Regions from separate parts of the Agrobacterium sp. LEGMi-208b genome, predicted to be linked through region 2. Evidence: riboswitches for the same ligand, from Rfam matches in the RefSeq annotation. Region 2 holds a riboswitch; the other holds the start of a gene.
What was found. Region 2 has a riboswitch for cobalamin ahead of nrdH (glutaredoxin-like protein NrdH). Riboswitches for the same ligand answer to the same signal wherever they lie in the genome.
Positions count from the first base shown of each region.

Region 1: another riboswitch for cobalamin. It lies ahead of AC5YUO_RS26675 (ABC transporter substrate-binding protein); the one in region 2 lies ahead of nrdH (glutaredoxin-like protein NrdH).

Region 1 covers NZ_JCALIC010000003.1:255,670-261,450, reverse strand. The annotation lists partial or broken gene AC5YUO_RS26695 (transposase family protein) at 31-594, opposite strand; gene AC5YUO_RS26690 (pseudoazurin) at 639-1,064, opposite strand; gene AC5YUO_RS26685 (ABC transporter ATP-binding protein) at 1,076-1,834, opposite strand; gene AC5YUO_RS26680 (FecCD family ABC transporter permease) at 1,831-2,844, opposite strand; gene AC5YUO_RS26675 (ABC transporter substrate-binding protein) at 2,889-3,905, opposite strand; cobalamin riboswitch at 4,047-4,236, opposite strand; gene AC5YUO_RS26670 (class I SAM-dependent methyltransferase) at 4,275-4,856, opposite strand; gene AC5YUO_RS26665 (ZinT/AdcA family metal-binding protein) at 4,945-5,781, opposite strand, start outside.
Region 2 covers NZ_CM183445.1:1,526,205-1,531,985, forward strand. The annotation lists gene nrdF (class 1b ribonucleoside-diphosphate reductase subunit beta) at 1-342, opposite strand, end outside; gene nrdE (class 1b ribonucleoside-diphosphate reductase subunit alpha) at 359-2,545, opposite strand; gene nrdI (class Ib ribonucleoside-diphosphate reductase assembly flavoprotein NrdI) at 2,533-2,931, opposite strand; gene nrdH (glutaredoxin-like protein NrdH) at 2,944-3,165, opposite strand; cobalamin riboswitch at 3,474-3,697, opposite strand; gene AC5YUO_RS07605 (nucleoside triphosphate hydrolase) at 3,831-4,460, opposite strand; gene AC5YUO_RS07610 (ATP-binding cassette domain-containing protein) at 4,457-5,239, opposite strand; gene AC5YUO_RS07615 (ABC transporter permease) at 5,239-5,781, opposite strand, start outside.

The DNA.
Region 1 (5,781 bases), on a different replicon from region 2:
GCTCCCCCCACGGCGACAAGACTGAGACCTCTATGTGGCCCCCCGGCGTCGGGTATTGCTTAGCGGCCTGCCCGTCACCTTGGGATGGCACGGAAGCTCGACGTCGCTCAGAGACCGTCCGAGAATTGATGACTGGCTCGCAATCCGTCTGATGAGTGTCGTCACGGATGCCGCGTAGAGGAATGCCTCGGTGGATTCGATCGTCGCTTCCGGGTCTTTCCAGAGCCGCTGTTGCCGGCTGATCCATGCGGAGAAGCGCTCGACCACCCATCGCCTCGGATGAACCGCAAAGCCGACCTGATCCTTTGCCTTGCCGACGATTTGGATATCGATCAGCGTCGCGCTCTGCGGCCTGTTGCCAGAGTAGCTTATGTCGGCAAACGCCTTCTCCACAACGGGAACGACTTTCGCGAGACTTGCAAGACCGAGATCGCACCGTCGCGGTCCTGGATCGGCAGGCTGGGAGTCAAGCACGAGCGCACGACCATCCATGTCCACCATCGCCTGTCGCCTGCGACCTTTGACCTTCTTGCCTGCGTCATAGCCACGAGGGCGGCCGCTCTCGGTAATCTTGACGTTCTGGCCATCAAGAACAGCAGCACTCGGCGAGGCTTCTCGACCAACCCGCCCAAGAACCCTTACGGGTTCCGGTCGGTGATCTGGGCTATCCGCTTTATGGCACCAGGGCGGACGTCTTCAGGCAGCTTCATCTCGGATGTGGGTGTCTCTCCGACCCGCACGATCATCACCATTCCCATGTCGTAATGCGGGGTGCACATGATCCCGTAGAAGCCTTCCTCTGTGAAGTTGACCTCGATTTCCTGATTTATTCTCCCTTTGAACGGTGTCACGCCTGCAGGAAGAAAATCCTTGATCGTAGCAGCGTTATGTCCACGCTGTGTGGCCAGGAACTTCACCTTGTCGCCCGGCTTCAGGGAAAGGAAGTCCGGCTCAAAGGCCATACCACCGGTCGCGTTGCCGTTCAGCATTTTAACTTCGAACGTTTCCGCCCGAGCGGCAAACGGCATCAGGCTAACGAGAGTGGCGAGAATGATTGATCGCATGGAATACCTCATTACGTGGATTGAAACCGGATAAGTCTCGTGCCGTCCATATCTGCGATGAAGCTCGCGGTGACGCCGAAGACGCAGCGGATCAGCTCGGGGGTCAGGATGAGTGCGGGCGCGCCGAGGGCAATCAGTTTTCCTTTGAACATCACGCCGACGCGGTCGCAGTTCATGGCCTGGTTGAGATCGTGAAGCGCGATCACTGATGTAATTGGCAAGGCCTTGACCAATCCGAGGATCGACAATTGATGCTGGATATCAAGGTGATTGGTCGGCTCGTCCAAAAGTAGAATTCCGGGCTGTTGCGCCAGGGCGCGCGCGATGTGGACACGCTGCTTTTCACCACCCGACAAAGTGTGCCAGAGGCGCTTTTCCATTCCGGCCATGTCCACCTGCTGAAGAGCACCGGCAACGATTTGATCGTCCTTTGCCGACCACGGCTGCAGCGCAGAAAGCCAGGCCGTCCGGCCAAGTTCGACAGCGTCGCGGACAGTGAGCCTTTCAAAGGTGTCGCTTTGCTGTTCGACAAAGGCCATTGTCTGACCGATCTGCCGCCTGCTCATCGTCGTCATGGGCGTGCCTTTTATACGCACGTCCCCCGATGATGGCGCAAGGATTCCCGCCAGAAGTTTCAGCAGCGTCGATTTGCCTGAGCCATTCGGGCCGACAAGCCCGAGTGTCTCCTCCTGACGAATGTCGAGCGACACCGTCTGCACAATAGGGGTAGCCCCTACTTTCCAGCCGAGACTGGTCGCGGTCATGTTCATCGGACCCGCCTCCCCCGAATGAGTATCAGCGCGAAACCCGGCGCTCCGACGAGTGCGGTAATGACGCCGATCGGCAGAACCTGATTGGGCACCAGAACCCGCGAACCGATATCGGCAAGCACGAGAAAAACAGCGCCCATCAGGGCAGAAACGGGTAGGAGACGGGCATGCCGCGGGCCAACCAGAAATCGTGCCGCATGCGGAATAACGATCCCGACGAATCCGATTGAGCCAACAATACTGACCATAACGGCCGTCATCATCGCGGCTGTGCCGATGACGATCGCCTGGACTTTGCGGACGGGAATACCGAGCGATGAAGCCGAATCCGCTCCGAAGGTGAAGGCGTCCAGTGCGCGCCTGTGCCAGATGCAGATACAGACACCGAGGATGGCGATCGGCACAGCGAGGAGAACATCATTCCAGCGCACACCGCTGAGATTACCCATGAGCCAGAACATGACGCCCCGAACCTGCTCGGCATTTGCCGAGCGTGTAATGATAAAAGAAGTCAGTGCATTAAAGAGCTGAGATCCCGCGATCCCGGCGAGAATGATCAAGCCTGTCGCCTGGATACCCACGCCGCCGCCCGCCGCCCTTGCCAGCGTGACGACAATGATGAAAGCGATCAAAGAGCCTACAAAAGCGCCCAGTGACAGGGAGAGAACCCCTCCCCCGATGCCAAGGATCAGTACGGTCACAGCACCAGTCGACGCGCCTGCCGAGATGCCGAGAATGTATGGATCCGCCAACGCGTTACGAAGCATGGCTTGCAGTACGACACCGGATACACCGAGTGACGCACCACAGCATGCGGCAACGATTGCGCGGGTCAGGCGATAGTTCCAGATGATGCCCGCGTCGATCGGATCGATCGTGTAGGTCGACCCCAGCATTTTGTTGGCCAGCGTCTGCGCCACAAGATGGATTGGCATGGACGTCTCCCCAACGGAGACGCCCAGCGCAATTGCGAGGACGAGCAGGGCGATGGAGCCCGCCACGTAGCCCATCCGCCGATAGGCCACCCCAACGCCCTGCCCGATTTCCGTATCTATCACTGCTTTGCCTTATAATCTTCAAGGGCAGCAGCGACCGCTTCGATACCATCCGGAATGCGGATACCTGCATGTACGGCGTGCGCATCGACAATGACGATGCGGCCTTCCTTGACCGCCTTCATCTCACGGGTGACCGGATCACTCTTCAGGTAGTCGAGTTTCACTTGATAATCGTCGGCCGGGTACCGGCGGCGATCCATGCGTGCAAGGATGATAATGTCCGGATTTGCCTTGGCTATGGTTTCCCATCCAACCGACGGGTACTCCTCATCGCTCTCGACCACGTTCTTCACACCGAGCGTATTCAGGATGAAGCCCGGAATACCCTTCTGGCCGGCAACAAAAGGATCGAGATCGATATCGGCGCTGGAGAACCAGAAGACGGCCGAGACATTCTTGTTACCGAGGGATTTCGCCTTGTCGGCCGCAGCCGACACGCGGGAGCGAAGTTGCTCTTCGAGCTTGTCACCCTGCTCCTGCACGTCGAAGATCGTCGAAAGCTCATCGACGGCACGATAGACCGTGTCGATGGAGAACGGCACCTTACGCGAACCGTCACCTCCCGCGAGATTGTCCTTGCCGACGCAATCCGCTGGCATCGCATAGACATTGATGCCGAGCTCGTTGAACTGCTGACGCGTGCCGACAACTCCCTGTGGACCGACATGCACCTCGAATTGCGTGGTCACGAGTTCCGGCTTCTTTGCGGCCAAAGCCTCGAATCCCGGATGATTGTCTGCCAGACGTGGGATCTTGGCGTTGATATCCTTGAATTCCGGAAGCACTTCATTGAACCAGACGGACGTGCCAACGACCTTGTCGCCGAGGCCGAGAGCATAAAGCATTTCCGTGGTTGACTGGCCGACTGCAGCAACGCTCTTCGGCGCGGCCTTGAATGTCAGTTCCTGACCGCAATTGCTGATCTGAAGCGGATAGCTGGTCGAAGCAGCGAATGCACCCGAACTAGCAAGCAGGATCGTCGAGAAGGCAAAGGCTGCCTTGAGTTTCGTCATGATCAATCTCCTATGTAGAAATGAATACGGTCGGGATCATCAAGACGGCACGGAAATCCACATGACGGCTTTCACCATCATTCGGAACAGCATGCAAATACGCAGCAAACATCCGCTTCCCCTCCGGACACCCCGCCGGCGATAAGTTAATCGATGTCGGCAGGTCTCCTGACTGACGGGTCGTCGCCTCCTTTCGCCTTCCCGAGCGTAGTGCTCAGTGGCCGATGAAAGGATGCTCGCCGTCTACAGTTGCGGGGGCAGTTTCGTTTGGCGGATCACTCCACCTCGAATTCCCTGTTCGTCCCTTTCGGGAACCGACGGTTGAAAGCTATACAGGCTTGATAACGCGAAGCAAGCTTTCGATCAGTGTCAGAACGGCTTTGTCGCAGTCATGACGAAAAAGTCGATCTCGCGACTGCTATCGCTCGCCGTGAGGCCGTTGTAGAAAGGCAGATGGGCACCGAATGTTTCCGCGCTGTTGTTTGCCCTATGAACGAACCACAGACCATCCGAGAGCAGCAACCGTCCACCAGGTCGCAGGACGCGTTCGGCCAGCGCCAGGGCGTCCGCCGGATTCTCCAGTGTCCAGAGAACGTTTCGCAGGGTCACAATATCCGCGCTGTCGTCGGGAAGCTCCGCGTCATCCATCGAGGAATGAATGAAGCTGACATTCAGCCCGCGATTGGCTGCATCCGTGAGAGCATATGAGAGCATGCCTTCGGACCCGTCCACGCCGGTCACCTGATGTCCACACTCGGCAAGAAGCAGAGTGCATGCGCCCGTACCGCAACCAAGGTCGATGGCCTCTCTGGCTTCACTACCGAGCGCCGTCGAGAAAACACGCTTCCATCCCTCGTGGAGCCGTACATGGGAGGCGGCATCATTAAAGCGATGAGCGCGACCGTTCCAATGTTCGGAGATGGCCTGTGCAGTGTTGGGCGCTGCCTTCATATTTCACCTGACTGATTTGGCATTAAATCGACGACCTGTTGGTCGCGTAGCGCCCGGCCCTTGGGCCGGACGCATTTGCAAGCGTGCCTTAGTGGGCCTTCATCTCACTGACGATCTGCTTCGCCGACAGCGACGCAGGGTAGTAGGTCGGCCAATTGGTCACTTCTTCAAGAAGCGCTGCACGGTCGTTGCCCCAGAAGATGTGGAAGTGGTCGGTCTTCTCCGGAGCGATCTTGTGGTCGCTGAACTGAATGAAATCAGGTGCAGACTTGTCACCATCGGTCTTCTTGAAGATGAAGCGGACGCCGCGGTTACCCTTCTTGTATGTCAAGGTTTCCTTGCCATCATAGGCATAGCTGGCCTTGGTCGGCTTGCCGTCCTTGTAGAAGGACACAACGTCGCCCTCGATCGCGATGCGATCTACGTCGGTCTTGTATCCGGCTTCGTATTCGGCGCGGATATGTTCGACGCTTGCAGTGCCATTCTCGGCCTTATGCTTCCATACGGGTTCAAGCGAACCGTCCTTCAGAAGCGGGAAGACCGACTGCCAGTCGCCAGCGTAATCGGAAAGCGGACGATCCTTGATCTGGCTGTCTTCGAAATAGCCCTTGTAGATCTGCGGGTCGCCATGGCTGTGTGCATGCGCATGATCGTGACCCTCGTGGTCGTGGCCTTCGCCATGCTCATGAACCTTGCCGCTGCCGCCTGCGACAGCGATGTTGTAAGGCTTGCCTTCAACCTTGATCGTCCCGACTTCCTTCAGTTCGGTCTTGGAAATGCGGCGAACCAGTCCTGCATTGGGATCCGTGATGACGACCTCGTCGCCAGCCATTGCAATGCGCGGACGCGGATCGTTCCAGTGACCGTCCATGGAATAGGGGTCGGTGACCTTGGCGCTCTTGGCAAGTTCGCCCTTGAGAACGTC
Region 2 (5,781 bases):
GAAGATCGATGAATAGGAACGGGCGTGCACGGCCTCCATAAAGGATATGTTGGAAAGCACCGCCTCCTCATGCGGCGTTGCCGAATCCGCCATCAGCCGCACGGCGCCTACACCGTTCTGGATGGTGTCGAGCAATGTCAGCCCGGTGAAGACACGGATCGTCAACTTCTGTTCTTCCGGCTTCAGCGTTCCCCAGGAGGGGATGTCGTTGGAAAGCGGCACCTTTTCCGGCAACCAGAAGTTTGAGGTCAGGCGGTTCCAGACTTCGAGGTCCTTGTCGTCCTCGATGCGGTTCCAGTTGACCGCGCGGATGCGGGACGCAGGTTTTACGGCGATGTTCATTCTCTTGTCCCTCAAATCAGAGCGTGCAGGAAACGCAGCCCTGAACCTGCGTGCCTTCCAGCGCCATCTGGCGCAAACGAATGTAGTAGATGGTCTTGATGCCCTTCTTCCAGGCGTAGATCTGTGCCCGGTTGATATCACGCGTCGTCGCCGTATCGCGGAAGAACAGCGTCAGCGACAGGCCCTGATCGACATGCTGGGTGGCCGCCGCATAGGTGTCGATGATCTTTTCCGGTCCGATTTCGTAGGCATCCTGGTAGTATTCGAGGTTGTCGTTCGAGAGATAGGAAGCCGGGTAATAAACGCGGCCAATCTTGCCCTCTTTGCGGATTTCGATCTTCGAGACGATCGGATGGATCGAAGAGGTGGAGTGGTTGATATAGGAGATCGAGCCAGTGGGCGGCACGGCCTGCAGGTTCTGGTTATAGAGGCCTGATGCCATGACCTCCTGCTTCAAAGCCCTCCAGTCCTCCTGTGTCGGAATGGCAATGCCGGCCTTTTCGAACAGCTCACGAACCTTTTCCGTCGCAGGCAACCATTCCCGGTCGGTATATTTGTCGAAATAGTCGCCCGAGGCGTATTTGGAGTTCTCAAAGCCCTTGAAGCTCTGGCCCCTTTCCACCGCCAGCCGGTTGCTGGCGCGGATGGCGTGATAGGTCACCGTGTAGAAATAGATATTGGTGAAGTCGATACCTTCTTCGGATCCATAAAAGATGCGCTCGCGTGCCAGATAACCGTGCAGGTTCATCTGGCCAAGCCCGATGGCGTGACTGGCATCATTGCCCTTTTCCACCGAGGGAACGGAGGATATATGGCTCATGTCCGACACCGCGGTCAGCGCCCGGATGGAGGTCTCGATGGTCTTGCCGAAATCGGCCGAATCCATCGCCGAGGCGATGTTGAGCGAACCGAGATTGCACGAAATATCCTTGCCCATGTGGCTGTAGGAGAGATCGGTATTGAACTCGCTCGCCTCGCTGACCTGCAGGATTTCCGAGCAGAGATTACTCATGCTGATACGGCCGGCGACCGGATTGGCGCGGTTCACCGTATCTTCGAACATGATGTAGGGATAACCGCTCTCGAACTGGATTTCGGCGATCACCTGGAAGAATTCGCGCGCCTTGATCTTCTTCTTGCGGATGCGGCTGTCGGCGACCATCTCGTGATATTTTTCGGTAACCGAAATCTCCGTCAATGGCACGCCATAGACCCGCTCCACATCATAGGGCGAAAACAGGTACATATCCTCATTGTTGCGGGCGAGTTCGAAGGTGATGTCAGGGATCACCACGCCGAGCGACAGGGTCTTGATACGGATCTTTTCGTCGGCATTTTCACGCTTGGTATCGAGAAAGCGCATGATGTCAGGGTGGTGGGCGTGCAGATAGACCGCGCCGGCGCCCTGGCGTGCACCCAGCTGGTTGGCGTAGGAAAACGAATCTTCCAGCAACTTCATGACAGGAATGACGCCGGAAGACTGGTTTTCGATCTGCTTGATCGGCGCTCCGAATTCGCGAATATTGGTGAGCGACAGCGCCACGCCGCCGCCGCGCTTGGAAAGCTGCAGCGCCGAATTGATGGAGCGGCCGATGCTTTCCATATTGTCTTCCACGCGCAGCAGAAAACATGAGACCAGCTCACCGCGGCTCTTCTTGCCAGCGTTCAGGAACGTCGGGGTCGCCGGCTGGAAGCGGCCGGAAATGATCTCGTCCATCAGGTCGCGGGCAAGCTGTTCGTCACCGCGCGCGAGAGCCAGCGCCACCATGCAGACGCGATCCTCATAACGCTCGAGATAACGTTTTCCGTCGAAGGTCTTCAGCGTGTAGGAGGTGTAATATTTGAAGGCGCCGAGAAAGGTCGGGAAGCGGAATTTCCGGGCATAAGCCTCGTCATAGAGGTCGCGGACGAAATTGAAGGAGTACTGATCCAGCACCTCCTGCTCATAATATCCCTCCGTCACCAGATAATCGAGTTTTTCCCTGAGGTTATGGAAAAACACCGTATTCTGGTTGACGTGCTGGAGGAAATATTGCCGGGCGGCGAGGCGATCCTTGTCGAGCTGGATCTTTCCGTTCTCGTCATAAAGGTTCAGCATCGCGTTCAGTGCGTGGTAGTCCAGGGCCGCATCGAGCGGTTTCTGGCTTGCGGCTACCGGCTGTTTGGCGTCCTTGCGCAGCGCGCTCGAGGTCAGCGTGTCCAAAATCGTTCCAATCCATGTTTGACGTTGGCGACATCTTCCTCCGTGCCGAGAAGCTCGAAGCGATAGAGAAACGGCACTGCGCATTTGCGCGAGACGATATCTCCGGCGGATGCGAAAGCTGCGCCAAAATTCGTGTTGCCCGCCGCGATGACGCCGCGAATGAGATTTCTGTTGGAGGGATCGTTCAAGAACCGGATCACCGGTTTCGGCACGGCCCCTTTTGTGCCGCCGCCGCCATAGGTGGGGGTAACGAGCACATAGGGCTCCGATACCTGAGGCACGTCATCCTCCGCGCCGAGCGGCAGGCGAAACAATCGCCGTCCCAGTTTCAGAAGGAAACGATGGGTGTTTTCAGAGCGGCTGGAATAATAGACGATCAGGCCCATCGCCCCACCGCCTCAGCTGATCGAGCCGATCATGTCAGGCCGGAAACCCGCCCAATGGCGTTCGCCGGCGACGACCACGGGAACCTGCATATAACCAAGGCCACGGACGTGATCGAGCGCGTCAGCATCCTCGGAAATATCGACAATCTCATAGGGAACGCCGATGCGGTCGAGGGCGCGGTACGTGGCGGTGCATTGGACGCAGGCGGGTTTGCTGTAAACGGTGACGGTCATAATTTCCCTTTCGAAGCCGATTTAGGACACGGCTCAACATTGCCGATTGCACTCGCAATCGGGTGGCGATGGATCTGTCATTCAGGCGAAACGTGCAGCTTGGAGAGTTCGTCGCATTCTAGGCGGAAACCGGGTTCCCTTTTCCTGGCGATCTTCAAGCCGCAGAAAATCACTCTCTACGCCGACGAGCGTAGCAACTCAAAAAAATGCACTGGCATGACTTCACCCCGAAGCTTGTTCTGGAGGGGGCAGAAAAGGGCGAACGCAAATCATTTGCGTCATACACCTTCCTCCGGACACCCCGCCCGTGGACGTTTGCGCTCAAGGCAGGTCTCCTGACTTGCAGGTCACAACATCTATTCCGGCCTTCCCGGAGCTTTCAGCCCCAGTGGCCCAAATCGGAACGATGCTCACCGCTTACAGTTGCGGGGGCAGTTTCGGCCTTGCTCCGCCTGGATGGCGTTACGCACCGAATTCCCGTCTTAGCTCCCAATCCTTGCGAATCGGAAGAACCTCGAACACCACATATAGTATATGAGGAAATTTTCGCGTCAATGAATAGACACACAAAAGCCCCACCCTGTGGATCAAAAAGATTCAACACATGGTCAACAAAGGCTTAACGGCAAATGCGCGTTACGGCTGAAGAACGGAAAAGCGTTAATCTATTCCCATATATCGATGCGAATATCGGCGGGACGGGCGTTTTCGATCACCCTTTTTCCATTGGGAAGATCGTTCTCGAATAGTTTGGCGTGGATTTGAGCGGCATCGAGACCATAGCCCAACCATCTGTTGCGCAACCTCTCTTCCAGCACCGCGACAGAGGGACCCACAAGGATGGTGAGGTCGAAGCTCCCGGAAAGCGTCGTCCACGGCGCTTCGTTCAGCAGCAGGTAGTTGCCTTCGGCAAGGACGAAACGTGTTTCCGGTACGATAGCGCGGGCGGACGCAATGGCGATTTCGCGGGAACGGTCGAAAATCGGGACGAGGACTTCCTGCCCGCCTTTACGAACAGCCGAAACTATATCGAGGAAACCGCGCACATCGAAAGTTTCGGGCGCCCCCTTTCGCGACAGCAGCCCCCGCTCCTCAAGAATACCGTTATCCATATGGAAGCCGTCCATCGGCAGAACGGCGGCCGTCTCGCCGCGCGTGAGCAAAGCATCACAAAGGGCGTCCGCGAGCGTGGATTTGCCGGCCCCAGGGGGACCGGCAATGGCAACGATAAAACGGGACTTACCTTCTGCCCGCCGAAGAACATCCTCGGCGATAGTTTCAAGCTTCAGCGTCATGCGGCAAGCGTTTCCTTCGGCGCTTCCTTGGCACCGGTCATGAAGGCGACGGCATCCGACATCGAATAGTCCTTCGGATTGATGACGCACAGGCGCTTGCCCAGCCGGTGAATATGGATGCGATCCGCAACCTCGAAGACATGCGGCATGTTATGCGAGATCAGGACGATCGGCAGGCCACGGGACCGTACATCGAGAATAAGCTCGAGAACACGCCGGCTTTCCTTGACGCCGAGTGCTGCCGTCGGCTCGTCGAGGATGACGACCTTGGAACCGAAGGCCGCCGCACGCGCCACGGCCACACCCTGACGCTGGCCGCCGGAGAGGGTTTCCACCGCCTGATTGATGTTCTGGATCGTCATCAGGCCGAGCTCGGACAGTTTCTCGCGAGCGAATTTTTCCATGGCCGGGCGGTCCAGCGCCCGGAACAGGCTGCCCTGAATGCCGGGTTTGCGGATTTCACGGCCGAGGAACATATTGTCGGCTATGGAAAGCGCCGGCGAGAGGGCGAGGTTCTGGTAGACGGTTTCAATACCCGCCTTGCGCGCCTCGATCGGCGAGCGGAACTGCACGGGCTGGCCTTCCAGCCTGATCTCCCCTTCATCGGGTGTTACAGCACCGGAAATCGCCTTGATGAGCGAAGATTTTCCGGCGCCGTTATCACCTATGACGGCCAGGATTTCGCCCGGATAGAGATCAAAATCGGCGTGGTCGAGGGCGGTCACGCGACCGTAGCGCTTGACGAGATTGCGTGCTGTGAGAATGGGTTCTTTTGCCATCAGCCTGCTACCTTTCTGATCCACTGGTCGATTGCGACAGCCATGATGATGAGGACGCCGATCAACAGATAGGTCCATTGCGGGTCTGTTCCGATGAGCCTGAGGCCGAGCGAAAAGACACCGACGATCAGGGCACCGAAGATCATGCCCATGATGGAGCCGCGCCCGCCGAACAGCGACAGGCCGCCGATAACCACCGCAGTGATGGATTCGATATTGGCAAATTGACCGGCGGTCGGCGAAACCGAGCCGATGCGGCCGATGAGGGCCCAGCCGGCAAAGGCGCAGATGAGACCGGACAGCGTGTAGACGGTCGTCAGCATGCGCTTGACGTTGACGCCAGCAAGTTCGGCGGCATCCGGATCGTCACCGACAGCATAAAGATGGCGGCCCCAGGCTGTGCGGTTCAGCACATACCAGAGCAGAGCGACGAGCAGAACCATGGCGATGACGCCATAGGTAAAGACCGCGTTGCCGAAACGGATATTGGCGCCGAAGAACTGTAGGATCGGCGCCTGCTGGGCGATATCCTGGGCGCGGAT